3 regions of the Buttiauxella ferragutiae genome follow, and region 1 is predicted to be linked to each of the others. Evidence: predicted binding sites of a transcription regulator. Region 1 holds the regulator's gene; each other region holds the start of a gene.

Region 1 (10,886 bases):
GAACCGCAGCAACGGTGTCGACTTCCGGCGCATCAATACCAAAAATTTCACGGTCAACCGCGGTCAGCAGGCCTGGGTTCTGATAGGCTTCGCGCCCGACCATGACGCCATCCATATGTTCCAGATGGGCTTTTGCCTCTTCCAGCGTTTTGATACCGCCGTTGATGGCCATCGTCAGGTGTGGGAAATCACGCTTGAGTTGATACACGCGCGGGTAATCCAGCGGCGGAATTTCACGGTTTTCTTTCGGGCTTAGGCCCGAAAGCCACGCTTTACGGGCATGGATAATGAACATCTCACATTCGCCCTTCCCGGCGACTGTACCGATGAAATCACACAGGAATTCGTAGCTGTCCTGGTCATCAATGCCAATACGCGTTTTGACGGTGACGGGAATAGAAACCACGTCGCGCATCGCTTTGATGCAATCGGCAACCCGCTGGGCATCAGCCATCAGACACGCGCCAAACATGCCATTTTGTACACGGTCAGATGGGCAACCTACGTTGAGGTTAATTTCGTCGTAGCCACGTTCTTCAGCCAGTTTCGCGCATTGCGCTAAAGCCGCCGGATCGCTACCCCCCAACTGCAACGCGATAGGATGCTCGTCTTCGCTGTACGCCAGATAGTCCCCTTTGCCATGAATGATCGCACCGGTGGTCACCATTTCGGTGTACAGCAGTGTCTGGCTTGAAAGCTGACGCAAAAAATAGCGGCAGTGGCGGTCAGTCCAGTCAAGCATCGGCGCAATAGAGAAACGATGTGGCTGGAAGAGGGTCTGGTTTGTTTGTGAGGACATAGGCACTGGGCGTTTACGGGCTACGGTTAAAAAAGGGTCGCCACTATAGCATAAAGCAGCGCCGGGACACTCGCTCGTCCCGACGGCTATTTTCATCAGAAGGTCATGCTAAGCTGTGCCCCTGCCCCCCAGGTTTCGTCTTCGCCGTACAGCCCCATTAAATCGATGTGAACGCGATTAAATGGCGCAAAGCCAACCCCACCGGTAAAGACGTTGCTATCGTTTGATTTGACGTCAGCCCGGTAACCGGCGCGCACCGCAAGCCACGGCAGCGGCGTAACTTCAGCGCCCACGCCAACGTACTGTGAATCGTCTTCGCTTTTGAAACCTTTTGTTTCGGTGAGATCGCCGTCGGCGCTAAGGGTGATGAAATCGTTATGCCAGGCTAAGCCCGCCGTCACTAACGGGCGAATCTGATAAGTGTCTTTATAGTTGACGGTTTCGCCCGTCCTGCCATTAGTGATCAAGATATCTTTGGTATCAATGTCATGTGAAATCAGGTTCTGGCCGCTCAGACCGACAGTCCAGTTTTCGCCAAAATCAGCTGCCACACCCGCATCAACGTTAAAGCCAGTGTCGTCGTTACGATAGCGGCTATTTTTCCAGTCGCTGCTGTCGTAGGAATAGATTGATGTGGTGTAGTTGTACAGCCAGGTTTTTTGCAGTTTCGGCGTGATGCCAACAGAGACAGGCACGCCGTTTAGATCAAACTGTTTCGCCAGCGCCACACCATAGTCGGAGACAATTGCGCCGCGCCCAGATGCAGTGGAGTTGAGATTGCTGGTGATAACATCAGAGCCATTAACGGCAGCATCTAGTGCGACTCCCCCGGCAACAACCCTGGAATTCGCGATGCTGTGCAGATAATCAATATCTTGTTGATCAATAGAGGAACTCACATGTGCTCGCGCATAGGCTTTTGCGACAAATGCCATCGACAGCACATCATTTGGAATACTGACTGCGATACTCGCCCCGGCTTTCGCGTTTGCTGTTTTACCTCGCAGATCTTCCAGTTCGCCAGCCAAACTCCCCGCAGCGCCCTGAAGCTGACCAAGTGAACCATTTGGGTTTAAAAGGATATCCTGCAGGGTAAGATCGTCGATAACGTTCTGGTATTGATCGACCGTATCGCTAATGCCATCAATCTGATCCTGCAGGTTATCTTTATCTGTCATTTGCCCGCTCACGGAGGGCAAAATAACTGTCACTGAGTCGTCCTGTTTTGCCTTTGCCAGCAGCGCAGGGTTTGTTAGCACTCCACTTCCATAACTCGCTGAAGCAACGCCCGTACCCCCCATTGCATCACTACGAGCTTCTGACCAGGTACCTGCCGCACTGGCTTGATTTGCCACAAATAAAGAGGCGGCGCTGAACGCCACCAGAGTTTTAATTTTTTTCATTCACCGCTCGCCCGTCTGTTAATCAGATTGCATAACTTGCCCCTGCCAGTTATGACTGAACAGAGGCGGACTATTGCTGTGAATAAAAAGCTAAAAAGGGGGATGTTTATCCCATCGAAATCCCGTTTCTCTCCATCAGGATTATGAGTTCAAAAATTCCCTGTAAACATATTTATAGTTTACCGTTCGGTTTTCGTGAAGGATGGCCGTCATGTGGGCCAAAAAACTGCGGCGGGTGGTCAATCCAGCGATCCTGGCGTTGTGCGGCATAGCTCGCGTTTAGCGGGTAATAAATTCGGTTTTCGGCTTTGTTGGCCTCACCCACAATCAGCAACCGGACTTCATGCTCGGTGTTGTTGATGAAGGTATGGCAGACGCCCGTCCCGGCCGGGAAACCAACACTATCACCCGGTTCAAGTGAGTAAAGGTGGCCGTTAATCCACACCTGTGGATGCCCTTCCAGAACATAAGCAAACTCTTCCTCGCTACTTTCCGCATGCGGATAGGACGTCCGGCGGCCAGGGAGCAGGCGCTCGTGGTGAATCCCCAGGCGTGTTAGCCCAAGTTTGCGAGCCAATGGCGCGCCAATGGAAAATAGTTCAGCACTGTCTGGATAAGTTGAGTCATCTTCACCTTCCAGTTCTTTCCAGTGACGAATGCAATCAGGTTTATTCATAGCAAACTCCGGGATAGTCATCTCAAAAGGCTGTGGCCAGCATGGCGCACCACTCGGCGTTTATTGCGCGTTGTGATAGAGTGTAGGGCTAATCTACAGGGGAATGCTGATGGACATCACGACTTCACAAAACGTGTTAGCGCAGGCTGAAAAACTATGCGAACAGCGTAATGTGCGCCTGACACCACAACGCCTGGAAGTGTTGCGTTTATTGACGCAGCAAGCGGGTGCAATCAGCGCTTATGATTTGCTGGATTTACTTCGCGCCAGTGAACCGCAAGCTAAACCCCCGACGGTGTATCGTGCGCTCGATTTTCTTCTCGAACAAGGCTTTGTCCATCGCGTCGAGTCAACCAACAGCTATGTTTTGTGCCATCTGATTGATCAGCCGACTCACTCATCAGCGATGTTGATTTGCGACAGGTGTGGCGCGGTGAAGGAGCATAGCGCGGAAGGTGTGGAAGATATTATGAATCAACTGGCTGCCCAGTCAGGATTTGCTCTACACCACAATGTCATTGAGGCGCATGGTTTATGCAGCGCGTGTGCGGAAGTTGAAGCCTGTAGCCACCCGGAAGAATGCGGGCATGACCACACCATTCAGAGTAAGAAGAAGTCACGCTAGCCTGAACCCGAAATAATTCGAGTTGCATTGAAGCGGTAAGTGAATGCAGCCAAAAGATGTAGCTTGAAGTATGGAGGGGATCGGTACATCCATGTACCAGGGCAGGTTAGCCTATGAGAGTTAACACATATGAGGGATGAGATTACCAGCGGTAATCGTTACGTTTTTCCCAATCAACGACTTCGTTCTCTGCCTGATCTTTCGCATATCCATAGCGTTCCTGAATTTTACCGACAAGCTGATCGCGTTTCCCTTCGATGACGGTCATGTCATCGTCTGTCAGTTTGCCCCATTTCTCTTTTACTGTGCCTTTGAACTGTTTCCAGTTACCGCCGATTTCGTCTTTATTCATAATAATATCCTCATCGTTCGGTTAAGAACTGCTAATAGTTAACAACGCCCAGGTGCTGCCGTTTGGCTGACACTCACTATCTGCTGGACGTGGAAATAATTGTAGTCAAGGATATGGCTGTGAGGGGAAAACTAAGAACATTGAACCACAGAAGTAACAGAAATGATGCTGACTTGCCCCAAAATCAAGTGGCAAATCAGCATACTGGAGTGCGATTAAAAGCGCGTCAGAAGTTGTAACTAACTATGAGTTGTAACTAACTATGAGTTGTAACTAACTATGAGCTGTAACTAACCAGGAGTTCCAGCCGGAAACCAGCTGTTATCCCGCCAATGGCGACGCCAAATCCATCCCAAAGACAGTCCGCGCAAAGCCAGGAACACAGCCACGGATAACCACAGACCATGATTTCCCAGATAAGGCACGGTGAGCAACGTCAGCCCAAATCCCAATGCCGCAACCGCCATGCTGTTGCGCATTTCCGTACCTCGCGTTGCGCCAATAAACATGCCGTCCAGCAAATAACACCAGACACCAACAACGGGCAAAACAATCTGCCAGTGCAAGTAGCGGTCTGCCTGTAGCTGCAATTCAGGGATAGAGGTAAGAAGCGAAACAATGTGCTCACCAAACAGCGCATACACAGCGGCGAACATAAGAGCGACTAAGCCCGCCTGGCGACATGCAGCGCCCCATACTTCGAGCAATTGACCACGGTTTTTAGCGCCAAACGCCTGCCCGGAATGGGCTTCAACGGCATAGGCGAACCCATCGAGCGCATAGGCGGTGAAGGTTAATAGCGTCATCAACACGGCGTTAACCGCGACGATTTCGCTACCTAACCGCGCGCCAAAGATAGTGACTGAGGCGAAACAGACCTGTAGCAACAGCGAGCGCAGCATGATGTCGCGATTGAGTGCCAGCAGACGCCGCACATTCCCGCGCCAGGACTCTTTGAGCATCTCAAAGCTGATTCCGCGCAAACCCATGACCTTTTTCACCATCAGCAAACCAATGATAAACGTCGCATATTCTGCGGTGACGGTGGCGAGTGCCGCGCCCTGAACATCCATGTGTAGCCCCATAACCAGCCACACATCCAGCACGATATTCAGTACGTTTCCGACAACCAGCAAGATAACTGGCGCACGCGCATACTGAACGCCTAACAACCAGCCCAACAAGACCAGGTTGGCAAGCGAGGCTGGCGCACTAAGCCAACGTATTTCAAGGAATCGCCGGGCCTGCAACAAAACATCTTCATTGCCGCCGACGATATGCAAGGCCAGGGATATCAGCGGTTCACGCAGTAAGACGATCGCCACCCCTGCTCCTAACGCCAATAGCAAGGGCTGAACCAGTGCACGCGCTAAAGCAGAGGGATTATTGGCACCAAATGCCTGGGCAGTTAAACCGGTGGTGCTCATGCGCAAAAACAGCAACAGCATAAATAAGAAGCTGGTTGCCGTCGCACCAATAGCGACACCGCCAAGATAAACAGGGCTATCCAAATGACCAATTACCGCGGTATCAACAAGGCCCAGTAAAGGCACGGTGATGTTGGAAAAAATCATGGGTAAGGCGAGGCGCCAGAGAGCTCTGTCAGCCGTCGAGAAAAATCGCATGGCCAATCCAGGAAGAGATAAGAGAATTAAGACGATGATGCGCATTAAAGCGCATCATCTGGAGAAGTTTACAGCCAGTCGCCGTTGCGAATTACCCCAACCGCCAACCCTTCAATAGAGAAGCTATGTTCGCGCAGGTCAACCACAATAGGTTCAAATTCGCTATTTTCAGGCAGAAGATGAACGGTATTACCCTGCTGCTTTAAGCGCTTAACAGTCACTTCGTCGTCAATACGCGCCACCACAACCTGGCCGTTACGCACATCCTGAGTTTTATGAACTGCAAGCAGGTCGCCGTCCATAATACCGATGTCTTTCATAGACATCCCGCTAACGCGCAACAGGAAATCGGCATTTGGTTTAAACAGTGATGGGTCAACCTGGTAATGGCCTTCGATGTGCTGTTGTGCAAGGAGTGGTTCCCCCGCAGCAACACGCCCAACCAGCGGAATACCGGTAACTTCTTCCACCAGCAAGCGGATACCGCGCGACGCACCAGAGATAATCTCAATGACGCCTTTACGGGCAAGTGCTTTCAGGTGCTCTTCAGCGGCGTTCGGAGAACGGAACCCCAGACGTTGAGCAATCTCGGCACGAGTCGGTGGCATGCCGGTCTGGCTGATATGATCCCGAATAAGATCAAACACCTCTTGCTGCCTGGTAGTTAACGCTTTCATTCCGCCCCCTGGGTGTTTATACAGTTATGCTGTGAGTATATACAGTCAAAGGCGATTTTGGAACCACAAATTGAGCAAAAAACCAGGGACTTAACTATTCTGGAAAGATCATCGCAAATGCGGCCAAAGCAGTGTGACCCAGGTAATAACTGCGAGGATAATGGCGATTAATACGGCAGCAGACCCCATGTCCTTGGCTCGTCCTGAAAGCTCGTGGTAATCGGTACCAACACGGTCAACAAGCGCCTCGATAGCGCTATTGAGAATTTCGACAATCATGACCAGCACAACAGAACCAATCAGTAAAATACGGGTGATAGGGTCAACATCTAACCAGCAAGCGATGGCGATGGCGATGAGCGCGCTAACCCCTTCCTGGCGGAAAGCCGCTTCGTTAATCCAGGCTGCTTTGAGCCCTTTCCATGAGTAGCCTGCGGCTTTGATGATACGGGTAAGTCCAGTGGTACTGCTCGCCATTTTGGGAAACCTTTTCAAATTATTTGGGTCAATGCTTATCTATATTGCAACGCCACAGAAATCTGAGCCAGATTCTGATATTCTTGCGGCGAATTTGCATCATTAACCTGAGGCTTTACATCGTTTATGTCAGGCTGGCCAAGAATCTACTACAAATTACTTAATTTACCATTAGGCGTTCTGGTAAAGAGCAAGTCCATTCCGGCAGATCCACAAGCCGAACTGGGCTTAGATCCCACACGCCCGATTATGTATGTCCTGCCGTATAACTCCAAGGCGGACTTATTAACGCTGCGCGCACAATGTCTCGCGCATAACTTGCCCGACCCTCTCGAGCCGTTAGAAATCGACGGTGCGGTATTGCCGCGCTATGTCTTTATCCATGGCGGCCCGCGTGTTTTCACTTATTACACGCCAAAAGAAGAGTCGATCAAACTGTTCCACGATTACCTCGACTTACACCGCAGCAATCCAAATCTGGATGTGCAGATGGTGCCAGTATCGGTGATGTTTGGCCGCTCCCCTGGGCGCGAAAAAGGCGAAGTGAATCCGCCATTAAAGATGCTGAACGGCGTCCAGAAATTTTTCGCTGTTTCCTGGCTTGGGCGCGACAGCTTTGTGCGTTTCTCCGCTCCGGTTTCGCTGCGCCAGATGGCAACCGACCACGGTACAGACAAAAAAATCGCCCAAAAACTGGCTCGCGTAGCGCGTATGCACTTTGCTCGCCAGCGTTTAGCGACTGTCGGCCCGCGTCTGCCGGTACGCCAGGATCTGTTCAATAAGCTACTGGCCTCAAAAGCTATTGCTCGTGCAGTAGAAGATGAAGCGCGCAGCAAGAAAATCTCCCATGAAAAAGCCCAGCAGAATGCTGTTGCTTTGATGGAAGAGATTGCCGCTAACTTCTCGTATGAAGCCGTGCGTTTGACTGACCGCGTGTTAGGTCTGACGTGGAACCGTTTGTACCAGGGCATCAACGTTCATAACGCTGAACGCGTGCGCCAACTGGCTCATGACGGCCACGAGATTGTCTATGTGCCCTGCCATCGCAGCCACATGGACTACATGCTGTTGTCCTACGTGCTTTATCACCAGGGACTGGTTCCTCCGCACATCGCAGCGGGTATCAACCTGAACTTCTGGCCAGCCGGCCCGATTTTCCGCCGCCTCGGTGCGTTCTTTATCCGCCGTACCTTTAAAGGCAGCAAACTCTACTCCACCGTGTTCCGTGAATATCTGGGCGAGCTGTTTAGCCGTGGCTATTCCGTTGAATACTTTGTGGAAGGTGGCCGTTCTCGTACCGGGCGTTTGCTCGACCCGAAAACCGGTACGCTGTCGATGACCATCCAGGCCATGCTGCGCGGCGGTACTCGCCCTATTACCCTGGTGCCAATTTACATTGGCTACGAGCATGTAATGGAAGTGGGGACTTACGCGAAAGAGCTGCGTGGCGCGACCAAAGAGAAAGAGAGTTTCATGCAGATGGTGCGCGGGCTGAGTAAGCTGCGTAACCTCGGCCAGGGCTATGTTAACTTTGGCGAACCGATGCCGCTGATGACGTTCCTGAACCAGCGTGTTCCAGAGTGGCGCGATTCAATCGACCCGATTGAGGCCATCCGCCCGGCATGGTTGACGCCAACTGTCAATGAAATTGCCGCTGAACTGATGGTGCGTATTAACAATGCCGGTGCGGCAAATGCCATGAACCTGTGCTGTACCGCGCTGTTGGCCTCGCGTCAGCGTTCACTTACCCGTGAGCAACTGACCGAGCAGCTCAACTGCTACCTGAGCCTGTTGCGTAATGTGCCGTATTCACCGGACGCGACCGCACCAGACCAGCCAGCAGAAGCGCTGATTGAACACGCATTGCAGATGAACAAGTTTGAAGTTGAGAAAGACACCATCGGTGACATCATCATTCTGCCGCGCGAGCAGGCGGTTCTGATGACATATTACCGTAACAACATCCTGCATATGCTGGTGTTGCCTTCTCTGCTGGCGGCAATTATTACTCAACATCGCCGTATTGACCGTAACGAACTGCTGCGTCAGGTCGAGCTGCTTTACCCGATGCTGAAGGCTGAGCTGTTCTTGCGCTGGAGCACGACCGAACTTGCTGGTGAAATTGACATCATGCTCAATGAACTGGCTCGTCAGGAACTGGTGACACTGGCAGGCGATGAAGTGCAGATTAATCCTGCTCGTTCACGCACCATGCAGCTGCTGGCAGCAGGTGTTCGCGAAACGCTACAGCGTTATGCGATTACCTTCTGGCTGCTGAGCGCAAATCCGTCGATTAACCGTGGGACACTGGAGCGTGAAAGCCGCACCGTTGCCCAGCGTTTGTCTGTTTTGCATGGCATTAATGCACCGGAGTTCTTTGATAAAGCCGTCTTCACCTCGCTGGTTTTAACCTTGCGTGATGAAGGCTATATCAGCGATACCGGGGATGCAGAGCCTACTGAAACCATGAAGGTCTACCAGATGTTGGCAGAACTGATCATGCCGGATGTGCGTTTGACGATTGAAAGTGCGACGTCGCAGGCTGCGACTGAGTAAAAAATCTGGCGGATGACGCGATTGCTTATCCGCCCTACGGTTCGACTTGTAGGGCGGGTAAACGAAGTGTCATCCGCCATTTAATTTCTGATATTAGAAGTGCACGTAACTCAACACCAGGCCAATAAACAACACCAGCCCAACGTAGTTATTATTCAGGAATGCGCGGAAACAAGCATCGCGATCGCGATTCGCCGTCAAACGCTGCTGATGTATAAACAGTGCCCCCGCCAGCGCAATAGACCAGTAGAATGCCCCGCCTAATCCGTTTAACCAGCCAATCACCGCCAGCAAAACCATCACCGCAATCTGCAAAATCCCGATAATCACATTGTCATAGCGCCCGAACAGTATCGCCGTGGATTTGATGCCAATTTTCAGGTCATCATCGCGATCAACCATCGCATATTGCGTGTCGTAAGCGACCGCCCAGCAAATATTGGTCAAAAACATCAGCCAACAACTTAGCGGTACAGATTCGCTAACCGCAGCAAATGCCATCGGGATGGACCAACCGAACGCCGCACCCAACACCACTTGTGGCAAATGGGTGTAACGTTTCATAAAGGGATAAACCCAGGCTAATGCTAACCCCGCCACCGACAATAAAATTGTCATCGTGTTAAGCGTCAGCACCAGTAAAAACGACAGCAACACCAGTACCACAAACAGGATACGCGCTTCTTTTTCGCTGACTGCTCCGCTCGGTAGCGGACGGTGGGCGGTGCGTTTTACGTGGCCATCAAACTTGCGATCGGCGTAGTCGTTTACCACACAACCCGCGGCGCGCATCATCCAGACTCCGGCGATAAACACACATAAAATGGTCAGTGGTGGGACACCCGGTGTCGCGAGCCATAACGCCCATAAAGTGGGCCATAACAGTAAAAGCGAGCCAATCGGCTTATCCAGCCTCATCAGGCGTTGCCAGGCCTGCCATTTGCCCTGTTTAAGACTCCACTCCATTATTTTTCCTCTGCATACAACGGCGAAGCGGGAAGGAATAGTTCGGTCAGCACCAATGGCTTTCCGGCTAATCTCAGACGGGAACGACGCCCCCACAGCTCCGCACTACGACCAATCTCAATAAAATCCCGTGTCAGGGATGATGCACTAAATAGATAACGCCCGAGTGGCGTGGTGCCGAGCTGTTGCAAAGCCAGCTCCGGCCCTTCAAGAGTGGATTCTGGTACAACGGTGCGCCCCAGCAACCAGGGTTCATCGTCACCGCAGAGCACAACTTCACGCAGCCAGTAGCGTTTGGCTTCAGGCATCATATCAGCTTCCGGAAAATCGACAGGTGAATCGAAAAAACCTTCACGCACAATACGAACAGTGACTCGCGAACAATACTGTTCAAAGCGTTTAGTCATTGAGTCTTCAAGCAACAACCAGTCAAGAAGCGATGCGCTCAGCTCCTCTGGAATCGTAGCCTCAAAACGTAAGGCGCGCAGTGGCGAAAGCGCGTCAGACATGTGAATTTCTCCGAAACAAAACCGGCAGTCATTGTAACGCAGAATGGGTATAGCGGGGGATTCAAAACACCTTCTAAATCATTCGAGTTGAATCAAGGCGGCAAACGAACGAATCCCTATGAGCTTACTAGAGTAAGTGATTAGGGTGAGTGAGAGCAGCCAACGCCGAGGCAGCTCGAAATATGACGGGCAAAAAAAGGTGCGCTCAGTGAGCGCACCAA
Region 2 (10,886 bases), 2.1 Mb from region 1:
CCCAGCTCACGCCCCATGTGGTGCCGACCACCACCAGCCACAGCACGCCACCACCGATTTTCAGCGCGCGGTCACTTTTGCAAAATTGGCGAATAATGCGTTGGGTTACGGTGATTAGATTGCCTATCCAGCGCACCGGATGAGGCCAGTGCGGCGGGTCGCCAAACCAGTAATCCAGCAGCCAGGCCACGGCCCAGGCAAGCAATGTCATAGGTGATTCCTCGCAAGCGTTAGCCAGGGGTTGAGCAAATTCGCGCGTTGAGCGAAATGGACATGCAGGTAGCTGGCAAAAGTCGCCTGCTGCTGAACGCCTCCCTGCCAGCGGGAAACGGCGACACCATCACGCCATTTGCAGCAATCTAACGCTGCGGGCAGCGGGCCGTTGAAATCGGAGTAATGAAATTCGTGGCCACGCAAGGTTTCGCCTTTTTTCGCCAGCAAGGTGTTTTGCACAGCGGTGGCCTCGCAATAGCCAAAACGTGTCAGGCGTTGGCCCATCTGGCTATGGCCTGGCAACACGCCGCACATCGAGTGGGTTTCGCCTTCGCTGTCAGTCAGCGTTTCGCCCAAATACATTAAGCCGCCACATTCGGCATACAGCGGAATGTGCTGTTGATGGGCAGCTTGCAGGGATTCGCGCATGCGACTGTTCGCGGCGAGTTTTGCCACATGGACTTCGGGGTAACCACCGCCAAGCCAAATCATCTGGCAGTCAGGGATTTTTGCGTCATGCAGCGGGCTGAAGCGCTGGATTTTCACCCCGGCGTGCTCGAGCATTTCGAGGTTATCGGGATAGTAGAAGTTGAAAGCTTCGTCTTCAGCAAGGGCGAGTGTTAGCCCGTCGGCCAGTGCGGCATCAGCAATGGCGGGCGCAGCACCCTGAGGCAGGGTATTAAGGCGAGATAACGCCAGAAGATGGTCGAGGTTAACGGTTTCTTCAATTTGCTGCGCCAGGCGCTGCCAGTGTTCATCTTGCGGGGAGTGTTCTTGTGCCGGAACCAGGCCGAGGTGGCGCGACGGTAACTCGACATCGGCCATCACCGGCAAGCGCCCTAAGACGGGCAAGCCGCAGTAACGGGTGATGACATCAGCAAGTAACTGGTAGTGGCTGTCGCTGTTGACGCGATTGAGGATAACACCTGCGATGTTTAGCGTTGGGTCAAAGCGCTGGAAGCCCATGACAGTGGCGGCAATGGAGGTAGACACCGCTTTGCCGTCGACCAGCAATATCACCGGGCAACCGAGCTGTTTTGCCATCGCGGCGCTGCTGCAATAGTTGGGGTCGGTGCCGTAGCCGTCGTACAACCCCATCACCCCCTCGATGACGGCCACATCTACGTGCTGCATTTGTTTAGCGAACAAACCATTTAGCGTGGAAGTGGGCAACATGAAAGCATCGAGATTGCGCGAGGCAATGCCGCTTACTGCACTGTGCCAACCGCTGTCGAGGTAGTCGGGGCCAATTTTGAAGGGTTGAACGCAAAGGTTGCGTTGCATGAAGGCGCGGAGCAGCCCGAGCGTGACGGTGGTTTTACCACAGCCGCTGCTGGTGCCTGCAATGACGAATGCGTGTTTTGCTGCCGCTGCCATGGTTGCCTTATCACTGTTTCGGCAAAGCACGGATGTCAGCACGTACGCGCACCCTGAGGCTGCACGCATCTGATGACAACTGACTTCCCACCGAAGGAGTTGTTGAGAATAAGGATGACAAGTCGGTCTTCTGGCTTAGCGTCTCTCTCGCCCGCCCTTCCCAATCATTAGATCAGTGGTTTTGCGGGTTCGTCGGCATCACAGCAGCGGGGGCTGCGGGGGATTGTCACCCCCTTCCCAGCCACGGACTATTTTGGTTAATCGCGTGGCATAAACGAGTCAGTTATTGCGAGCATGACCTTCAAAGCATCACACTCTTAAATATTTAAAAGCAGACACAGTGTAAAAGCTAATAGATTTCGAGAGTTGCGCTATGACAATTTTTACTGATTTTTTAATCTTTACGGTAAATGTCGCTGACGCGTATCTGCCCCCCAGAGACTGGGGATAAAAAAAACCGCCTGGCGGCGGTTGGTAACACTGTTGGAAAAACTCTGCGTAGGTCAGCTAAGCGAAGCGCCATCCGACAACACTGGCGCAAACGGTGGATGACGCTTTCGCTTATCCACCCTACGACAGCTAATTAATCGGCCTTGATTTCGCCCATTACTTTCAGTTTTTTGGAAATTTCACGACGCTCTTTAGACAGTTCAGCGTTTTTGATGATGTAGTCATCAACACGGTCTTCATAGTCGGTTTTCATGCTGGCGATGATGCCTTGAATAGCTTCAATGCTCATACCCGGTTTGATGTAGTCGCTCAGGTTATCAAGCAGCAGAACACGTTTTGAGTTATCGCGGATCTTTTTCTGTACGTCCTGGATTTCACGCTGCAGTTTGTTTTTGCGACGGAACAGACGCACGAACTCAAGCACGTCCTGGAAAGATGGTTTGATTGGTTCCATTTTTATACCCCTGCTAATTTCATACTCGGATTCGTTAAGACAGCCGCCATAAGATAACCTTAATGGTAGCGGCAGCCGCTGATAATTCATTGTTTCGCTATCTTAACCTCAATTGCTGCTGAATCGAAACCAGCAATTCACACCAGGCTGAGCAATTATTTGCGTAACGCGCGACAGATCAACTGCGACAGCAATTCTAGTTGACGAGCAAGTTCCAGACTCAGCCAGACGTAACCATGAATAGGCGTTTCCTGAAGTTTCCCATTTTGGCCATTTTGTATGAGCTCGCGCAACTCGCTGACGATTTCAGTCAGCTTTTCATTGTTCGCTGAAATCGTCGACGGGTTGCCATCGTGCAAGGCCAGTGCGATTGCGGCAAGCGTGCCCTGGGTCATTTGTTGCGTTTCGCGCAGCGTGTGTGCGTTGATCATCAGGAAGTGGCTTTCCCTTGATGCCCAGTAAGCGTTGACCTGCAACTCAAGAGTGCACACCAGATTGCGGCTGACGGTTTGTATCGCCTCGAAGATAGACTTTTGAATATGCGTTTCTTTGCTGCTTGGCCCGATGAGTGCACGCATTCTTACGACATCACTCAACACTTTGTGTAAGTGTTTTTCAAGCCTTGGGCGCTCTAATAAATTAGGTGAGAAGCCCGCGTTGTAAACCCGGCCAAAGGCAGTGACGAAGTTCGCCATTTGTATGCGCCAGTGGATAAAGGCGCGCTGCGGATAAATGCTGGTAAATAACATCGCCAGCAACGAGCCGAAGATGACATCGCCGCTGCGCCAAAGGGCAATTTCCATGTCTCCTGCCGGTGCGCCAACCACTACCGCAAGGGTGATGCCAATCAGCAGAGCCTGATACGGGCGTTTCCCCAGCGCCAGATAGCCGCAGATGAACATGGCAATGGCACACCACACCAACATCAGCGGTAGCGAGAACAGCTCAAGTTTTAGCGCCACAAGTCCCATGACTGCACCGCATATCGTCCCACCAATGCGCTCAAAGGCGCGTGGCACGACGTTGCCCCAAAAAGAGATCGGCCCCATGACCACCACAAGCGTGATCAACGGCCATGTCCCTTCGGGCACTTTCAGAAGATGAACAATAAGAAAGGTGAGAATAAAAGCCAGTGCGATGCGGATCCCATGCACGATACGGTAATTGCGGTATATGCGGATCTCAAATGGGCTTAGTGATTTGTCAGGACGCACACTCAGTTCCCCAGAAAATAAAAAACGGGATTGTACCTGTTTTTATGGAATGAACATCACAAAGTTAGGGGGCATAAGCCCCCTTTAGCATCAGACTTGATCTGCCACCGGAATATACATGTCTATTTCCCAGACTCCACTTTCTGAACCATCGTTAAGATAGTGTTCGAAGCAGGGTTTTCCGGTTATCTGGTAGCTATTATTAGCAAGGACGCTGTCAAAAAACAGATTCCACGGCTTGGCAAAGTCGTTGTCATCCACGCGGGCGCGTGCCACCGCATACTGGCCGCCCTGGATGCTCGTCACAATCACGCCTTCACTGTTATCCGGCACGGTAAAGTTTTCAGCCACCGAGACCACGGTGTCGCAGCGCAGTTTTTCTGCGGGTACGACGTCGGGGTTGTCGTAATAAACCGCCAGCCATTCTTCCCCGGCTATCTGGTGGGTTTTGACCCACAGGGCAAGTTGCTCAAAGCCCTGATGGACCGTTTGTTCCCACGGCCCAACCATATGAAAACCAGCGACTTTACGTTCATTCACTTGTTGTACGTTAAATTCCATATGACCTCCTGACAGATTTAAAAATACTGTATGTTTATACACCACTCTTGTGCAGGGAAACAATCCATTGTCAGGGTGATGTGGTTGCTTTGCGAGCAGGATCGCTTTTTGAAAAACTTTCGCCTGTAGATCCGCCTGTAGATCGTAGTACAGACCAGCCGTTCAGATGAAAAAAAGGGCCGACATGACTGTCGACCCTTTTAACACTGATTAAGGAATTACAATTTGTGGCTCAGATAGTCGCTAAACCGCGACCATGTGCTGCCCTTTTTGACGCCCGTTAGCGTCACCAACGGCCAGTGGGCAATCAGCTTGTCGCGATCAAAAAGCTCGATTTCACCCACATGTTGGTTGGCAGCAATCGGCGCTTCGATCTCTTGTTTGTCGAGGACATATTTGGCTTTGATGTTAGGGACTTCAGATTTTGGCAGCGCCAAAAAAACATCCTGATTTGTACCGACTTCGATCTGTTTTTTATCACCGTACCAGATAGCCTCAGTACCAATTTTTTTGCCTTTATGCAGAACCTGTACGGTATCGAAATTATCCTGGCCCCAGTGCAGTAATTTCCGCGCCTGATCTTCGCGCCCTTTCGGGCTTTCAGCGCCCATGACCACCGCAATTAAACGGCGCTCACCGACCACGCTTGACGCAATAAGATTAAAGCCAGCGCTCGCAGTATGGCCGGTCTTCAGGCCGTCCACATTCAGCCCTTTGTCCCACAACAAACCATTACGGTTCTGTTGCGTGATGCCATTCCAGGTGAGGCTGCGCTCGCTATACATGTGATAAAACTCGGGTTCACCGTGGATTATTGCGCGCGAAAGTACCGCAAGATCATAAGCTGTGCTGTGCTGGCCAGGTGCATCCAGACCATGAACCGTTTCGAAGTGGGTATCGCGCAGGCGGAGTTGCTGCACGTATTTGTTCATCATCGCTACAAATTGTGGCTGCCCACCGGCGACATAATCTGCCAGCGCAACACAAGCATCATTCCCTGAATCAATAATTAACCCGCGGCTGAGGTCATGGACGGTCAGTCGGTCACCCGCTTTCAGGAACATTAGCGACGAGCCATCAAATACCGGATTACCTTTTGCCCAGGCATCTTTGCCGACAGTGACCATGTCGTTTGCCGTGATGCGGCCACTGTCGATGGCACGATCGACCACGTAGCCGGTCATCAGTTTGGTCAGACTCGCCGGGTTGCGTCGCACATGCTCATTTTCCGCTGCCAGAATTTGCCCGGTGGTGTAATCCATCAATACCCAAGAGCCCGCCTGAATTTGTGGAGGGGGTGGCGCATTAACAAAGGTATCGTCGGCAAAAGCGGAGTGAGCAGAAAGTGACAGCAAGGAACAGACAACAAACAGACGGATCTTCAACGATATACCCTCAGTAACAAAAAATTCAGCCGCCACTTTTACTGCAGTTTGCGACTTTTTTCGCAATTAAATTGCAAAAAGATATGAATGAGAGCGCTCGCATACAGTTGAGGAATATACTATTCCGTCATCGCGAAGACTTCTTGCAGGGCGGTTAATGGTTTACCATTGGCGGTTGCAGTACCTGATAACAATGATTGGCCCATGGAGAGGGTTTTAGTGGGATTTCAGTTTAATAACAGTACGTTAAACAACACTCAAGGGCGGGAGTAAACCGTGGATAAGACAACGCAACAACCGACCTTCCTTTTTCATGATTATGAAACCTTCGGTAAAAGTCCATCGCTCGACCGCCCGGCGCAATTCGCGGCGATCCGTACCGACGCTCAATTTAACGTGATTGGCGAACCGGAAGTTTTTTACTGCAAACCGGCGGATGACTATCTGCCACAGCCAGAAGCCGTGATGATTACCGGCATTACTCCGCAACAAGCGCTGGCGCGTGGCGTCAACGAAGCGGATTTTGCAAAACGAATTCACGCCATTTTTACCCATCCAAAAACCTGCGTCGTGGGTTACAACAATGTGCGCTTTGATGATGAAGTGACGCGCAATATCTTTTACCGTAACTTTTATGATCCGTATGGCTGGAGCTGGCAAAACGATAATTCGCGCTGGGATTTGCTCGATGTGATGCGCGCCTGTTACGCATTGCGCCCGGAAGGAATTGTCTGGCCGGAAAACGAAGACGGTTTGCCCAGCTTCCGCCTTGAACATTTGACCAAAGCCAACGGCATTGAGCATGCGAATGCACATGATGCGATGTCTGATGTGTACGCCACTATCGCGATGGCGCAACTGGTGAAAACCCGCCAGCCGCGCCTGTTTGAGTATCTCTACAGCCACCGATCCAAACACAAACTCACCACGCTGATTGATGTTCCGCAGATGAAACCGCTGGTACATGTCTCGGGAATGTTTGGCGCGTGGCGCGGTAACACCAGTTGGATTGCCCCACTCGCCTGGCACCCGGATAACAAAAACGCGGTGATTATGGTCGATTTGGCGGGTGATATTTCTCCACTTCTGGAGCTGGATGCGGATGCGTTGCGCGAGCGGTTGTATACGCCGAAAGCCGCACTTGGTGATACTGCGGCCGTGCCAATCAAGCTGGTTCATTTGAATAAATGCCCGGTCTTAGCGGTGGCGAATACGTTGCGCCCGGAAGATGCAGAACGTTTAGGAATCGATCGTCAACGTTGCCTGGATAACCTGAAGCTATTGCGAGAGCACCCTTCCGTACGCGAGAAAGCGGTGGCGATTTTTGCTGAAGCTGAGCCTTTTGTGCCTTCAGATAATGTTGATGCGCAGCTGTATAACGGCTTTTTCAGCGATGCCGACCGCGCAGCCATGCGTATTGTGCTGCAAACCGATCCGCAGAATTTACCCGCGCTGGACATTACCTTCGCCGATAAGCGGGTTGAGAAGCTATTGTTTAATTATCGGGCGCGTAACTTCCCCGGCACCCTGGATGAAGCCGAGCAGCAGCGCTGGTTGCAGCATCGCCGTGAAGTGTTGTCTCAGGAAGCGTTGCAAGCCTACGCGCAAGAACTGGAAGCGCTGTATAACCTGCATGAAAGTGATAAAGAGAAGACGGCGTTGTTGAAGGAGCTGTTCGAGTATGCGCAGTTTTTAGTGGGGTGATAGCAAGATGTCGGATGGCGCAAGCTTATCCGACCTTGTATCTTGAACCGGTAGCTGGTTAGCTACCGGTTATATGAAACGGAGGAAGCTTGTATCCGACCTGAAGACCTCGATCTTCCGACGTAGCTTAAGCCCTCCGTTTCACCTTTCACGCCACTCAAAATCCGAACGGTAACCAGAAGCTCTGACTTCGCATGTACAAGGCTGGAATGGCGTGTTGGTTCACGTGGAAGGAGATGAAATATGGCTTTTCTCGGTGCTGATATCAGCAAAAATAAAATAGATGTCTGTCTGCTTGTTGCCGGTATTAAAGGTAAGAAAAAGCAGAAAGTCTTCACCAATGAACCCTGTGTGGCCCGCAAAATCATCGACTGGCTGGAGGCCCAAAAATGCGCCTCTGATAATATGACAGTCGTGATGGAAGCCACGGGTATCTACCATGAGAATCTGGCGTATGGGCTTCATGATGCGGGGATTTCTGTCTGCATGGCCAATCCATACCGTGTCCGTGAGTTTGCCTGCGGAATGGATATCCTCACGAAAAATGACACAGTGGACGCATTTGTGCTGGCCTGTTATGGCGAGCTGAAGCATCCCGATGCCTGGGTCCCACCGTCAGTTGAAGTCCGTAAACTCAGGGCGTTGTTGCGTCAGCGCGACGCGCTGAAAGAGGATGTGCAGAGGACGGCCAACCGGCTTGAAAAAGCGCATTCAACCTCGACACCACGGGAGGTCATAGCCTCACTGGAGCGGACACACGGCTGGCTGAGTGATGAACTGGGACGGATAGAAAAGCTCATTACTGACCACACAGATAACGACCCGGGACTGAAGGCCGATCTGGAGCTGCTGAAATCGATAAAATGTGTGAAGGAGCAGGTGGGACGGGAGATGCTGGCACTACTGAAAGACGGGACGTTCAAAAGTGCCTCGCAGGTGGCAGCGTATCTGGGAATAATACCGGTGGAGAGAGTGTCCGGCAGTTCGGTACGCGGGCGGGCACATATGTCAAAAACAGGCCCCTCAATAGTCAGAGCCAAACTGTATGTAGCAGCCCTGAGTGCAATCCGGTGGAATAAACCCGCGAAGGCGATATATGAAAGGCTGGTAGCGAAAGGTAAGGCGAAAAAAGCGGCCCTGGGTGCAGTGATGCGTAAGCTGGTACATATGTGCTTCGGCGTACTGAAAACCCGATTACCATGGGATGAAAATTATGCAGCTACCGCTTGACGTCCAAGACGGTAGCTACAAAGGACAAGACCCGTTCAGGACAAAGCATCCATAACAAAAAGGCCGCTTGCGCGGCCTTTTTGGTGTTTAGCGATTACGCTAAATCTTCGTTGAACTGTGGAACCGGGTTACGGAAGCGACGAGTCACAAAGGCCAGATAGGTCAGGCCGATAGCCGCCCAAATCAGACCCAGAATCATCGAGCTTTCTTCCAGGTTAATCCACAATGCACCCACTGTCAGTGCGCCACAAGTTGGCAGCACCAGATAGTTGAAGTGATCTTTGATGGTCTTGTTACGGCCTTCGCGGATCCAGAACTGGGAAATCACTGACAGGTTAACGAAGGTGAACGCCACCAGCGCACCGAAGTTAATCAGCGCAGTCGCAGTAACCAGGTCAAATTTAACCGAGAACAATGCAATGATACCCACCAGAACCACGTTCAGCGCAGGGGTACGCCATTTCGGATGAATGTAGCCGAAGAAACGCTCCGGGAACACGCCATCACGGCCCATCACATACATCAGGCGTGAAACACCCGCATGTGCCGCCATACCAGAAGCCAGAACGGTCACGCAGGAGAAAATCAGGATACCGAACTGGAAGGCTTTGCCTGCCACGAACAGCATGATTTCAGGCTGCGACGCGTCCGGATCATGGAAGCGAGAGATGTCCGGGAAGTACAGTTGCAGGAAGTAAGACACCACAACGAAGATCACGCCGCCAATCAGGGCGGTCAGGAAAATCGCTTTCGGGATGACACGGCCTGCATCTTTGGTTTCTTCAGACAGCGAGCTGATGCCGTCAAAACCAAGGAACGAGAAACATAATATGGTCGCACCGGTTATCATCGGCACCACGTTGGCGTGCTCAGACCAGAATGGACGTGTGCTGGCAAGCGTACCGGCACCTTCGCCGTTTGCCACACCGTAAATAACCAGACCGGTGATAACCACCATAACAATCATCTGCAGCACAACAATCAGGCTGTTGAAGTTTGCCACAGTTTTAATGCCGCGCAGGTTGGAGATAGTCATAAAGCCAACCAGCAGCACCACGAAAATCCACGAAGGAATCGACGGTACCAGGGCTTCAAAATAGATTTTAGCCAACAGGATGTTGATCATCGGCATAAACAGATAATCAAGCAATGCCGACCAACCCACCATAAAGCCAACCACTGGGTGGATTGCTTTTTGAGCGTAGGTATAAGCGGAACCCGCAGACGGGAAGCGGCGTACTAGCTTTCCATAACTTAACGCGGTGAACAAAATTGCCACAAGGGCAAACGCGTAAGCCGTCGCGACATGTCCGTCGGTAAGGCCAGATACAATCCCAAATGTATCGAACAAGGTCATAGGCTGCATATAAGCGAGGCCCATCATAACTACCGGAATAAGCGTAAGGCTCTTACGGAGTTCAACACGAGATTTTGCACCTGCGGTGACGTTAAGCGACATGGTCATTCCCCCAAACGGCGAATACCTGCGCAAAAGCAAAAAGCTGCCCCATCTAAATTTCCTCGGCGACACGACTGTCGTTTTTTAAAAGCTAGTATCTATCCGGTACGAAGCCCGGCCTCTTGGTTTTTTTGGCGGATGCCTGTTTGACTGCTTGAACTTAATGCAAAAAAATAACCGACGCGTTTAACGTCGGTTTTTTGTTCTCATTTAGTGAGGCGCGTATTTTGCACTAATTCGAGGCAAGAAGACAAGATATTGAGGCCCTCATTAACAATTTCTTTTTCGGCTGTTAAAGGGACAAGAAAACGAATCACATTCGCACGCACGCCGCAGGACAATAAAACCAGTCCCTGCTTGCCTGCTTCTTTGACAAGTGCCTGAGTTAATTCTTTATTCGGACGATGGCTGTCACGCTCTTCGACCAGTTCCATCGCAATCATTGCCCCGTATCCACGCACATCACCGATGCAGTCAAATTGCTCTGCCATTTGCTGTAAACGCAGGGTGATTTGCTCGCCAATAATCTGGGCGCGCTGATTGAGATTTTCCTGCTCAATAATGTCTGTAACGGCCAGCGCTGCTGCAATTGCCACCGGCGACCCGGCATAAGTACCGCCGAGCCCACCCGGCATCGCTTTTTCAAACAGCGATTTCTTACCGACTAGCGCGGATAACGGGAAGCCACCCGCCAGGCTTTTGGCCATGGTGACGAGATCCGGCTCCACACCGCTGTGTTCAATAGCAAAGGTTTTACCGGTACGGCAGAAACCACTTTGAATTTCGTCGGCAATTAACACAATCCCGTGCTTATCACATAGCGCACGCAATTGTTTCAT
Region 3 (10,886 bases), 1.9 Mb from region 1:
AATGTCTCGTCGCTTAACTGATTCATCTCGTTGATAGCATCCCAGGCACTTTTGTAGCTAATACCTGCGAGTTTGGCACCCTGGCTAATTGAGCCGGTATGTTGTATTTGTTTAAGCAGCGCGATACGACGTGGATCGGCGAACAGCCGCTGTTGGAGTTTCAGCGTGAGTAAAATTTCAGCCTGCATAACCGCTCCGCAATAGTAAAAACGTCATTTTCTTCTATTGCGGCGGGATGAGCAAATGGCACAAAAGGAGAGTGCGTTTTTCTGTCAGGTCGTTAGAATACTCGTTCTCACTTTTGTTGGAGGCATCCATGTTAGAGTTACTAAAAAGCTTGGTGTTTGCCGTGGTCATGGTGCCAATCGTTATGGCGGTGATCCTCGGTCTTATCTATGGATTGGGTGAAGTCTTTAACGTCTTCTCAAAAGTCGGTCACAACGACCAGCCGAAACAACACCATTGATTTTCTAAGATTTCCCTAACGCCCGCATCAGCGGGCGTTTGCTTTTTTATCTTCCCTTCATAAATTCAGCAACGGTAGCGCCGCAGGTATCTGCGACAGCAGGTACAACACCAACCCGATTGAACCGCCAACCAGCGTGCCGTTAATGCGGATAAACTGTAAATCCTTACCGATATTCAGTTCAATTTGCCGTGACATATCCTGAGCATCCCAGCTTTTGACCGTGTCGCTAATATGGCGAGTCAGGAAGATGGCGAACTCCGGTGCCATTTTTTGCACTGCCTGCTCCAGATGCTCATTCAGTGAAGTGCGTAGCGCACTGTCAGCAATCAGCGTTTCGCCCAACCACTGCCCGGCCTCTGCAATTCGCTGCTTCACGCGCGAATCTTCAGAATTGACGTCCACTTTCAGCCATTGGCGCAAATCCCCCCACAGTTCGCCCAGATAGCGATTGAACGCCTCATCTTCTTTCAGATAATTTTTGATGCTGTCGGCTTTTTCAGCCATTTGTGGCGAGTTTTTAAGATTGTCGATGAGCTTTAACGTCGCGCGATCAAAAGCCTGGCGGATCTGATGCCCCTGATCATGGCTCACGTCATCCAGAAACGAATTAACTGCACTGGAAACCAGATCGGCGCTATGTTCCCCCAGCCATTCTGTTGGCAGGAGTTTGGCCTTACGTGGATGCTCTGTTTCCAGCCAACGTACAATCTGGCGGGCAATAAAAGCCCGCGTGCTTTCACGTTTTATCAGCGTCAGCATCTGGGCAATAACCGAGTCGAGCAGTTCCTGATGGCGGTTATTTTTAGTCAGGCTTTCCAGCAGCAGGGCACTTGAATGTGTCAAATCGACTTTATCGATGGCCTTGTGAACGGCCTGGCGGATTAAACGCTGAATACGGGTGTCATCCGTCAGGTCTAAAAAACCGCTCATCACTTGCAACAGATGTTGCCCGACACGCTGTGCGTTGTCGGGTTTGCTGAACCACTGGCCAATCATCTGTGCCGGTTCATGGCGACGAATTAGCGCAATAAGGGATTGGGTATCGAGGAACTTTTCTTGCACGAAGATACCCAGATTCTCGCCAATTCTGTCTTTATTGCGCGGGATAATCGCCGTATGGCGGGAGATAAAGGGAATCGGTACGCGATGAAACAGTGCTGCAACGGCAAACCAGTCAGCCAGTGCGCCCACCATGGCCGCTTCGGCGATAGCTTTTAAACCGCTAACCCAAAATCCCGGTGGCAAAAAGAGGGTGGCCACAAACGTTACAGCGGCAACCAGCAGTAAGGACAGCGCAAGGCGCTTGGTACGTTTTAGTTCAGCTATTTTCTCCATTCGCTAAGCATAGAACGGTGAGGGCGGAAGCGGTAGGGCAAGTTTGTATGGTGATTTCTTCCGTAGAGAAGCGCGCTTATTTTTACCACCTAAATTTTCCGCGACTTCAGTTTGTTATAAGAATCTTCCTGTAAGCAACTTGATCGGGATGCTTATTTAAATAATACTGTGTTTATATACAGTATTTGTTGGTGGGGATTTATGGCTCCGTTTGTTTCTATTAATTATTGTCAATCAACGACATCGGGGGCATGACTATGGGGGGATTTCCATCACCGGCGCAGGATTATGCAGAACAGAGCATTGATATTTACCAATTGCTGATGAAGCATCCTGCCACCTATTACATGCGGGCCTCTGACGATTCGATGATTGAGGGCGGCATCGCTAATGGCGATTTACTGGTGGTCGACAGTGCGCGAACGGCGGCGCATGGCGATATTGTGATTGCGGCGATTAACGGTGAGTTTTTTGTCAGGCAATTACAACTCCGGCCCTCCAGGCAATTAATTCCACGCAATCGTGGCTGCAAACCTATTCACCTCGGTACTGATGAGGCGCTTGAGGTATTCGGTGTTGTCACTTTCATCGTGAAGTCGATGAGCTAATAATGTTTGCCCTGGTTGATGTGAATAGTTTTTACGCCAGTTGTGAAACCATATTCAGGCCGGATCTGAAAGGTAAACCGGTGGTTGTTTTAAGCAACAACGATGGATGCGTTATTGCTCGTAACGCCGAGGCCAAAAACTGTGGTGTACAAATGGGGGGCGCTTACTTTAAGCACAGAGAGCTCTTCCGGCAAAATGGGGTTATTGTTTTCAGCAGCAATTACGAGCTGTACGCTGATATGTCTGAAAGGGTTATGACGACGCTGGAAGAAATTTGCCCACGCGTGGAGATTTACTCTATTGACGAAGCGTTCTGTGATTTTTCGGGCGTAAGCCATTGTCTCAATCTAGCGGAATTTGGCCGAGAAATACGTACCACTCTTTTACAGCGTACGCATTTAACTGTTGGTGTGGGGATAGCCCAGACAAAAACACTGGCTAAGCTAGCCAATTACGCGGCTAAGCGGTGGCAACTGCAAACGGATGGCGTGGTTGACCTATCCAGTGTTGAACACCAGCGCAAACTGATGGCGAAATTACCGGTTAATGAAGTTTGGGGAGTTGGCCGTCGAATCAGTAAAAAACTCGACGCGATGGGGATCAAGAATACGTTGCAATTGGCGGAGACTGACACGCGTTTTATCCGCAAACATTTCAGTGTGGTGCTTGAGCGCACGGTACGCGAACTACGGGGGGAATCGTGTCTGGGGTTTGAAGAGTTTATGCCGACGAAACAAGAAATTATCTGTTCTCGCTCGTTTGGTGAACGGGTGACGGAGTACGAATACATGCGTCAGGCGATTTGCAGTTATGCAGTGCGCGCCGCAGAAAAACTCAGAGCCGAGCACCAGTATTGCCGCCACATTTCTGCTTTTGTCAAAACGTCACCTTTCTCAGTCAATGAGCCCTACTACAGCAACCGGGCTACGGTCAAACTGCTAACCCCCACGCAGGACACCCGCGATATTATCGCCGCGGCTACACGTTGCCTGAACGTTATCTGGAGAAACGGCTATCACTATCAAAAAGCCGGGATTATGCTCTGCGACTTTTTTAGCCAGGGGGTTGCGCAGCTCAATCTGTTCGATGAAAACCCGCCAAGGGTCAATAGCGAAGCACTGATGCAGGCGATAGACAGTATTAATAAGAAGGCAGGTAAAGGAGCGCTCTATTTTGCAGGGCAAGGAATTGAGCAACCGTGGAAAATGAAAAGAGCGATGCTTTCGCCGCGCTATACCACGCGTTGGTCAGATTTGCGGATGGTCAAATAGGGCATAGCTGGCATTAGACAACGTCCTTCAGGTAAGTGGAAAAGCGTTGTGGCGAGCAAAACGTTTTTCCCGATCAACATCAGTTTGTGATCCCGGCGTAACCGTGTATGCCCATATACAGGCCAACCATTGCTATCAGGGCGCTTGAGAAATAAGGCGCTCTTCTGGCTATGGTGCTAAAACCGCTCCAGCGTTTCGTTGCTTGTTGCACGCTCACCGCAGCGGCAACACCTACAGTGACCAGAGTTAATGCAAGGCCAATACTGAAACAGACCACCATTGCCGCTCCCAGAGTGAATGCCTTTAACTGGATACAAATAAGTAGCACGGTAATAGCAGCAGGGCAGGGAATTAAGCCGCCAGTGAGTCCGAATAATAATATTTGCCAGTTTGTCACTTCCTGGCCGGTAAAGCGGCGTTTAATGTCGTTCGCATGGGCCAGTTCGTGCGCGTCCTGATACTCTTTAGAGCCCACATCCAGGCCTTCCAGTGCTGAATGATCGTGTTCATGAAACGCGACGTTGTAATCATGCACATGGCCTTGATGACCTAAAGACAGGCGAACAGTAAAGTTGTGGGGCTCAGGGATAGGGTGCTTAGATTCTAAGAAGTCGCCTTTATCAACAAAATCGAACACTTGCGAAAATGTTCCTGCACCACGATGAGTTGTCAGTGAAACCTCATTCGCTTGCCATTTGTTGCCAGACAACGTGCGTAAACGCCATTGCGGGGGCTGATTTTCCTCAAAAATTGAAAGCTCAACGCGCCCGTGACCCGTATTGATGATTCTGGATTCATCATGCGAGTGGTGCTCTGTCTGTTGCTCAAGTTTCCAGAGTTGTTCTCCTTTCCAGGTGCGCCAGAACATCCAGATTGCTGTTCCCAGAATAATAAACGCGGAGATTAACTGTAACCATGGTTCAACAGATTCAGCGGTAAACTGCTTGCTGAGATACATCCCACCAAACGCGATTAGCCAGACGATAGCGGTGTGCGAAACGGTCGCTGCCACTCCCAGCATCACAGCCTGCTTGATACTCCCTTTAATCGCAATGATGAAAGCCGCCATCATAGTTTTGGAATGACCGGGTTCAAGGCCATGTAATGCGCCTAGTAAAATCGCGCTGGGGATGAAAAACCAGGCGTTACCTTGCTGAATCAGTGTTGAGAAATCGTTCATGAGAATGTTTCTTAGTCATTTATTATAAGCGCTGCGATTCTACTCCCCCCCAGTACCGAATACTACCCCCCAGTAGATTGGCAATGATACAATCTTATCTGTACTTCACTTATTGAGGCCTTTGTATGTCGCATACCATCCGGGATAAACAAAAACTAAAAGCACGTACAAATAAAATTCAGGGCCAGGTTGTAGCACTAAAAAAAATGCTTGATGAACCGCATGAATGCGCCGCCGTACTACAACAGATTGCGGCTATACGTGGCGCAGTTAACGGTTTAATGCGAGAGGTGATCAAAGGTCATCTTGCTGAACACATTGTTCATGAGAGTGACGAGGTGAAGCGCGAGGAAGATCTTGAGGTGATATTGAAAGTGCTGGATTCCTATATTAAGTGACCCTGGTTGCCGGAAGTATTGCAGATAAAGAAAAGGGGCTAATCTTTCGATTAACCCCTTGACCTATCAAAGTATTCTGGTCGGCACGAGAGGATTTGAACCTCCGACCCCTGACACCCCATGACAGTGCGCTACCAGGCTGCGCTACGTGCCGACTGCCAAATAATACTACTTATTTCATGATTGTTTGCAAGCCAGCTTTTTGCTAACTGGCTAATAAATAAGCAATCAATTGGCGATGAAGCGTTTCTCGTCGGTCAGTACTTGCAGTAATAATCCCAGCTGCGGCTTGGTTTCTTTAATCGCTTCGCCTTTCAAATTGTACATCCGATAGTTGCCGTTGTTATCCAGCACCAGCGTCATGGTCGGTAACGTAATCGCGAGGCTGTTATTGTCAGCACCCACGACCCAGTTATTGCGTCGAGTTGCTGCAAACAGGTCTTCACCCTGTGAGTACTCATTTGCCGGGTTTTTGACGTGTAGCAGGCGCTGCATCAGCGTGGTCATCACATCCTGATGATCGGTGAGTTTGGCGATGGTTTGTGCCGGAGTACCAGGCCAATGGATAACCAGTGGCACCTGAATGCGTGAGCGTGACCAGGCGAAGGAATCCTGCTCTTGACCCAGCGGCACACCGTGACCTGCGGTAATAATCACTACCGTATTCTGGAGTTTCCCGGCCGCATCAAGTGCGTCAAGTACGCGCTTAATTTGCTCATCAACGTTGCCTGCTGCGCGAGAATAGCGACGAGTAAAGGCTTGCTGATTACTGTCTGCCGTGATGTTTGTGCCATTAAAGGCAACCCAGGAGAACCAGCGGTTGTCATCAGATGCGTATTGCGTCAGCCAGTTAATCCATTGCGAGGCGGTTTGTGTGTCAGACTGGCTTTGCGCAGAAGGCAAAGAGAAGTCGGACAACAACGCCTGGCGATACATTGAAGAGTCGAAGCCATCGGAGGCGAAAAGCCCCAATTGATAGCCCTGCTGGTTCAATGCAGTAATTAATGCGGCAGGGACGCGGGCAGATAAAACACCGTCCATATAGGCCGGTGAGATACCGTAGAACAGGCCAAAGATGCCGTTATCGGTGCCATTACCCGCGCTCATATGCTGAGTGAAGTTAATATTGTTGCTGGCGAACTGGCTCAGATTCGGCAGAGTTTTCTGCACACTTTCGGCATTCAGGCCGTCGACGGTGATCAGCAAGACATTATTGCCCGTTCCCATATCGCGGAATTGCAGGTCACTCAGCGGATACTGTACCGAAACGGCTTCAGGATTACCCTGTTCCACGAGGCGACGCTGGTACTCTTTCGCATCCAGCAGGCCATGTTTTTCAAGGAATCGGCGGGCCGTCATCGGGTAAGAGAGCGGCAGGTTGGCGCGCTGCATAGTAATCGGGCGATAGAAGTTCGCATCCGCCCAGATATACATAATGTGGCTGCTAAAGAAGGCGACAAAAAACAGCGTAACGACGGGTTTAGCATAATGCTTGCGCCGCCCGAGGCTGCGCAGTTTTTGCCAGCTCCAGGTTGCAAACAGCATCTCTATCAATAAAATCACCGGCACGCTGATAAACATCAGCTGCCAGTCACGCGCCATCTCACTCTGGTCGGGGTTAATCACCAGTTCCCAGACAATCGGATTAAGGTGGAGATGGAAGCGAGTAAAGACTTCACTGTCGATGAGTAGCAGCGTCATGCCAGCGGTGGCAAGTGCTGCCGAGAAAAATCGCATCAAACGTTGCGACATGACAATGAATGTCAGCGGGAAGAGGATCAGCAAATAGGTGGCGAAAACCACAAAACTGAAATGGCCGATAACACTCAGCCAGGAATAAATACGACCCGTGAGCGTTGTCGGCCAGTCGGCGACAAACAGATAGCGGCTACCCAGCAGCGTTGCCAGCAGGATATTGAACAGGGCGAACCAATGTCCCCAACTGACCATCTGGGAAACTTTTTCGCGGTAGCGCTGACGGTTAGTCACCATAACGTGTAACTAGAATCCCTTATTGAGCTTTGTCTTCGCTCACGGAGGCTTGCAACGCCTCTGCGAAAGAGCGAGCCAGCGAGCGGCGTTGAGCTGAAGCCACGCTGGTATTAATCAGGTTGGTGACCATATTTCCCAGCACCATCAGGGAAAGATCGGTTGGCGTTTGGTGCTTTTCCAGTACGCTAGCCAGTTCACTCAACAGTTCTTCGACGCGTTCGTCACTATAACGGGATATTTGTGGCATAAATTAACAATCAGTTAGATTCAGGAAAGGGCGTTATCTTACCGTAGGAAGACTTGGTTTTCTGCTTTTTTATCTTCTATTGCACAAGGCTTCCGGCAATGGTTGAATACCGCCGAGTCTAAAAGGAGAGTTTATCATGAGTCTGGATATCAACCAGATTGCCTTACACCAGTTGATCAAGCGCGGCGAAGAGACACTTGAAGTTGTGCTGCGCGATTCTCTGTTGGCAACGAACGGCGCCGTAGAAGAAATGATGGCCGAATTGCACCGTGTCTACAGTGCGAAAAATAAAGCATATGGCCTGTTCAGCGAAGAGAGTGAATTAGCCGAAGCGTTACGTTCACAGCGTAAAGGCGACGAGGATTTCCTGGCGTTCAGCCGTGCAGCGACCGGTCGCTTGCGTGATGAACTGGCCAAATATCCGTTTGCTGATGGCGGCATTGTGCTGTTTTGCCAATACCGTTATTTGGCGGTGGAATATTTACTGGTCGCCGTGCTTAATAATTTAAGCAGCATGCGCGTCAACGAAGAGCTGGATATCAGTTCCACGCACCATCTGGACATCAACCACGCCGATATCGTGGCGCGTATTGATTTGACCGAATGGGAAACCAATCCGGAATCGACTCGTTACCTGACTTTCCTGAAAGGGCGAGTCGGGCGCAAAGTTGCCGATTTCTTCATGGATTTCCTGGGAGCCAGCGAAGGTTTAAACGCCAAAGCGCAGAACAAAGGTTTGTTGCAAGCGCTGGACGACTTTACCAACGAAGCGCAACTGGATAAAAACGATCGTCAGGCCGCGCGTCAGCAGGTTTATGCTTACTGCAACGAGCAACTTCAGGCAGGTGAAGAGATTGAACTTTCTTCGCTTGCGGATGAGTTACCATGGGCTGTCGATGACAAAAACTTCCAGCAGTTCACCGCGGATAAAGGCTATGAACTTGAAGAGAGTTTCCCGGCCGACCGCAGTACGCTGCGCCAGTTAACCAAATTCGCCGGTAGCGGTGGTGGGTTAACGATTAGCTTTGACGCCATGTTATTGGGCGAGCGCATTTATTGGGATCCTGCGACCGATACGCTGACCATTAAAGGCACGCCGCCTAATCTGCGCGATCAGTTACAGCGTCGCAGCTCTGGCAAATAGTCATAAAAAAACCCGCCGAAGCGGGTTTTTTTTCGAGCTAAATTCGCGATTAAGCGCGAACGAAGTCGATGTGGTTCAGTTTTGGCTTGAACGGGTGACGCTGAACAGCCTGAACTTTAACCTTAACTTCTTTACCGTCTACAACCAGAGTCAGAACTTCTTCGTAGAAACCTGGTTTAGTTTGCAGGTTCATTACGTTGTCGTGATCCAGTTCGATAGAGATCGCAGCTTCGGAACCACCATAGATGATTGCCGGGAATTTGTTAGCTGCACGCAGGCGGCGGCTCGCACCCTTGCCCTGCTCTTTGCGTTCTACTGCATTGATAGTAAACATTAACTGTTTCTCTCTTAAATAATCCTGTTACAGGCGACCCAGCAACAGGTAAACGTTCTGCTTTGCGGATGCAAAAGCGGGCGGGATTATAGCCATATCTGGCTCTGGCTTCAATGAAAAGAACCTTTAGCCACGCAATTCATTCGCGCGACGGAAGCGTCCTTCGTAATCAAATACCTTTTCCCGCACGTTCCAGAAGTTTCCGTTCTTGCGTGCCACGACAAAGTCCGGGTGGCGAAGCGCTGATTGCTGAGCGACCACATCGGCGGCGTTTATCCAGCGCAGCGGCACGCCAGGCGCACGGCTGTGAGGGCGAATAAACAGCTGTTCAAACGCCATACGCTGGGCGGGTGTTTGCAGGCGGAACCGTTCGCTGACATCGGCGCCGTCTTCATCAAAATAGGTAATCTTCAGCCAGTCGCCTTTTTCATCGCCACCGTGTTGCAGCGTCATGCCGCCGCAGCGCAGAACCAGCGCGTCTTTTAATTTCAGCGCGGCTTTTAACATATCGTCCGGGTCGACCAGAACACTCGCGCACTGGTGGCAGCGCCGCGCGGCAATATCATTTTCCGCGTTACATTGCGGGCAATTTTTAAAGCGGAAACGGTAATCGCACTGTTCGCGCGTACCGTCATCATCTTCAAACCAGCCCTGGCAGCGGCGACCAAAGTGCTCAATCAATTTGCCGTCGCTGGTGGTTTTTCCCCAGAAGGTGTTGGCAAAACCACAGGAAGGGCAAAAAACTTGTACCGGCACATTGTCGCTTTTGCCTTTCGCCGCACCCACTTCCGGTGTGAACAAATCATGAGGATTCCCGGCGTAGTCCAGAATCAAACAATCCTTTTTACCGGGCGCCAGGCGCAACCCGCGACCGACAATTTGCTGATAAAGACTGACCGATTCCGTTGGGCGCAGAATGGCAATTAAATCGACATGCGGTGCGTCAAATCCGGTAGTAAGCACTGAAACGTTGACCAGAAAACGGAATTGCTGGTTTTTAAACGCTTCTATTAATGTATCGCGGGCAGGGCCTGGGGTATCTGCGGTAATCAGTGCCGCATCATTTACGGGTAACAGAGCCGTGACTTCTTTGGCGTGTTCAACGGTTGCGGCAAAAACCATCACACCGCGCCTGTCGGCGGCAAATTCTATAATCTGGCTGATGATGTGCGGCGTAATCCGTTTTTGCTGTTTGAGCTCGCGGTTAAGATCCGCTTCGCTGAACAAACCATTGGATTGCGACTGTAAACGGCTGAAATCGTACTGCACCACCGGCATATCCAGGCGTTCCGGCGGTGTTAAATAGCCGTGCTTAATCATGTAGCGCAGCGGTAATTCGTAAATGCAGTCGCGGAACAGCGCATTTTCGTTGCCGCGCACCATACCGTGATAGTGAAAATGATAAATCCAGCCTTTCCCCAGACGGTAAGGTGTAGCGGTCAACCCCAACAGGCGTAGCTTAGGATTGGCGGTGCGTAAATGGGTGAGGATTTGCTGATATTGGCTATCGTCAGAATCACCAATACGGTGGCATTCATCGACAATAAGTAATGAAAACTCGCCGTGGAATTGCTCAAGATTGCGCGCCACTGACTGTACGCTACCGAAAACAACTTTGCCGTGGCTCTCTTTACGTTGCAGACCCGCGGCAAAAATGTCGGCTTCCAGACCAAGTGCACGATATTTCGCATGGTTTTGCGCCACGAGTTCTTTGACGTGTGCCAGCACCAGCACCCGTCCGCGAGCGACTCGGGCAAGCTCAGCAATCACCAGGCTTTTTCCCGCACCCGTCGGCAATACAATCACCGCTGGTGTGATGTGTTTGCGGAAATGGGCGAGGGTGGCCTCAACGGCTTCTTGTTGGTAGGGGCGGAGTGTAAAAGACATCGTGACTCTGATTTAGGGAAA

The links. Region 1 encodes LexA, which represses DNA repair genes until DNA is damaged. Its sites were predicted from a motif close to TNCTGTATGTACATACAGNA; they were not measured.
Region 2: a site for LexA is predicted at 4,294-4,313, ahead of sbmC (DNA gyrase inhibitor SbmC). Genes of this name have one in related genera too.
Region 3: a site for LexA is predicted at 1,969-1,988, ahead of umuD (translesion error-prone DNA polymerase V autoproteolytic subunit). Genes of this name have one in related genera too.

The regions. Positions count from the first base shown of each region.
Region 1 covers NZ_CP093332.1:4,963,480-4,974,365, forward strand. Annotated here, with positions in the region: gene dusA (tRNA dihydrouridine(20/20a) synthase DusA) at 1-799, opposite strand, end outside; gene MNO13_RS22830 (conjugal transfer protein TraF) at 895-2,202, opposite strand; gene MNO13_RS22835 (cupin domain-containing protein) at 2,375-2,878, opposite strand; gene zur (zinc uptake transcriptional repressor Zur) at 2,988-3,503, shown strand; gene MNO13_RS22845 (CsbD family protein) at 3,646-3,855, opposite strand; gene dinF (MATE family efflux transporter DinF) at 4,146-5,480, opposite strand; gene lexA (transcriptional repressor LexA) at 5,549-6,157, opposite strand; gene MNO13_RS22860 (diacylglycerol kinase) at 6,266-6,634, opposite strand; gene plsB (glycerol-3-phosphate 1-O-acyltransferase PlsB) at 6,761-9,190, shown strand; gene ubiA (4-hydroxybenzoate octaprenyltransferase) at 9,284-10,156, opposite strand; gene ubiC (chorismate lyase) at 10,156-10,665, opposite strand.
Region 2 covers NZ_CP093332.1:1,802,524-1,813,409, reverse strand. Annotated here, with positions in the region: gene cbiB (adenosylcobinamide-phosphate synthase CbiB) at 1-211, opposite strand, end outside; gene MNO13_RS08180 (cobyrinic acid a,c-diamide synthase CobB) at 208-1,590, opposite strand; cobalamin riboswitch at 1,694-1,885, opposite strand; gene MNO13_RS08175 (DUF496 family protein) at 2,174-2,494, opposite strand; gene MNO13_RS08170 (FUSC family protein) at 2,650-3,708, opposite strand; gene sbmC (DNA gyrase inhibitor SbmC) at 3,799-4,269, opposite strand; gene dacD (serine-type D-Ala-D-Ala carboxypeptidase DacD) at 4,488-5,654, opposite strand; gene sbcB (exodeoxyribonuclease I) at 5,931-7,358, shown strand; gene MNO13_RS08150 (IS110 family RNA-guided transposase) at 7,602-8,588, shown strand; gene MNO13_RS08145 (APC family permease) at 8,683-10,047, opposite strand; gene yoeI (membrane protein YoeI) at 10,037-10,099, opposite strand; gene gabT (4-aminobutyrate--2-oxoglutarate transaminase) at 10,254-10,886, opposite strand, start outside.
Region 3 covers NZ_CP093332.1:1,583,686-1,594,571, forward strand. Annotated here, with positions in the region: gene modE (molybdenum-dependent transcriptional regulator) at 1-188, opposite strand, end outside; gene MNO13_RS07235 (AcrZ family multidrug efflux pump-associated protein) at 317-466, shown strand; gene MNO13_RS07240 (DUF445 domain-containing protein) at 524-1,804, opposite strand; gene umuD (translesion error-prone DNA polymerase V autoproteolytic subunit) at 2,062-2,412, shown strand; gene MNO13_RS07250 (Y-family DNA polymerase) at 2,415-3,683, shown strand; gene MNO13_RS07255 (nickel/cobalt efflux protein RcnA) at 3,763-4,863, opposite strand; gene rcnR (Ni(II)/Co(II)-binding transcriptional repressor RcnR) at 4,989-5,261, shown strand; tRNA gene MNO13_RS07265 (tRNA-Pro) at 5,339-5,415, opposite strand; gene yejM (LPS biosynthesis-modulating metalloenzyme YejM) at 5,490-7,253, opposite strand; gene MNO13_RS07275 (YejL family protein) at 7,273-7,500, opposite strand; gene yejK (nucleoid-associated protein YejK) at 7,637-8,644, shown strand; gene rplY (50S ribosomal protein L25) at 8,694-8,978, opposite strand; gene radD (DNA repair helicase RadD) at 9,105-10,865, opposite strand.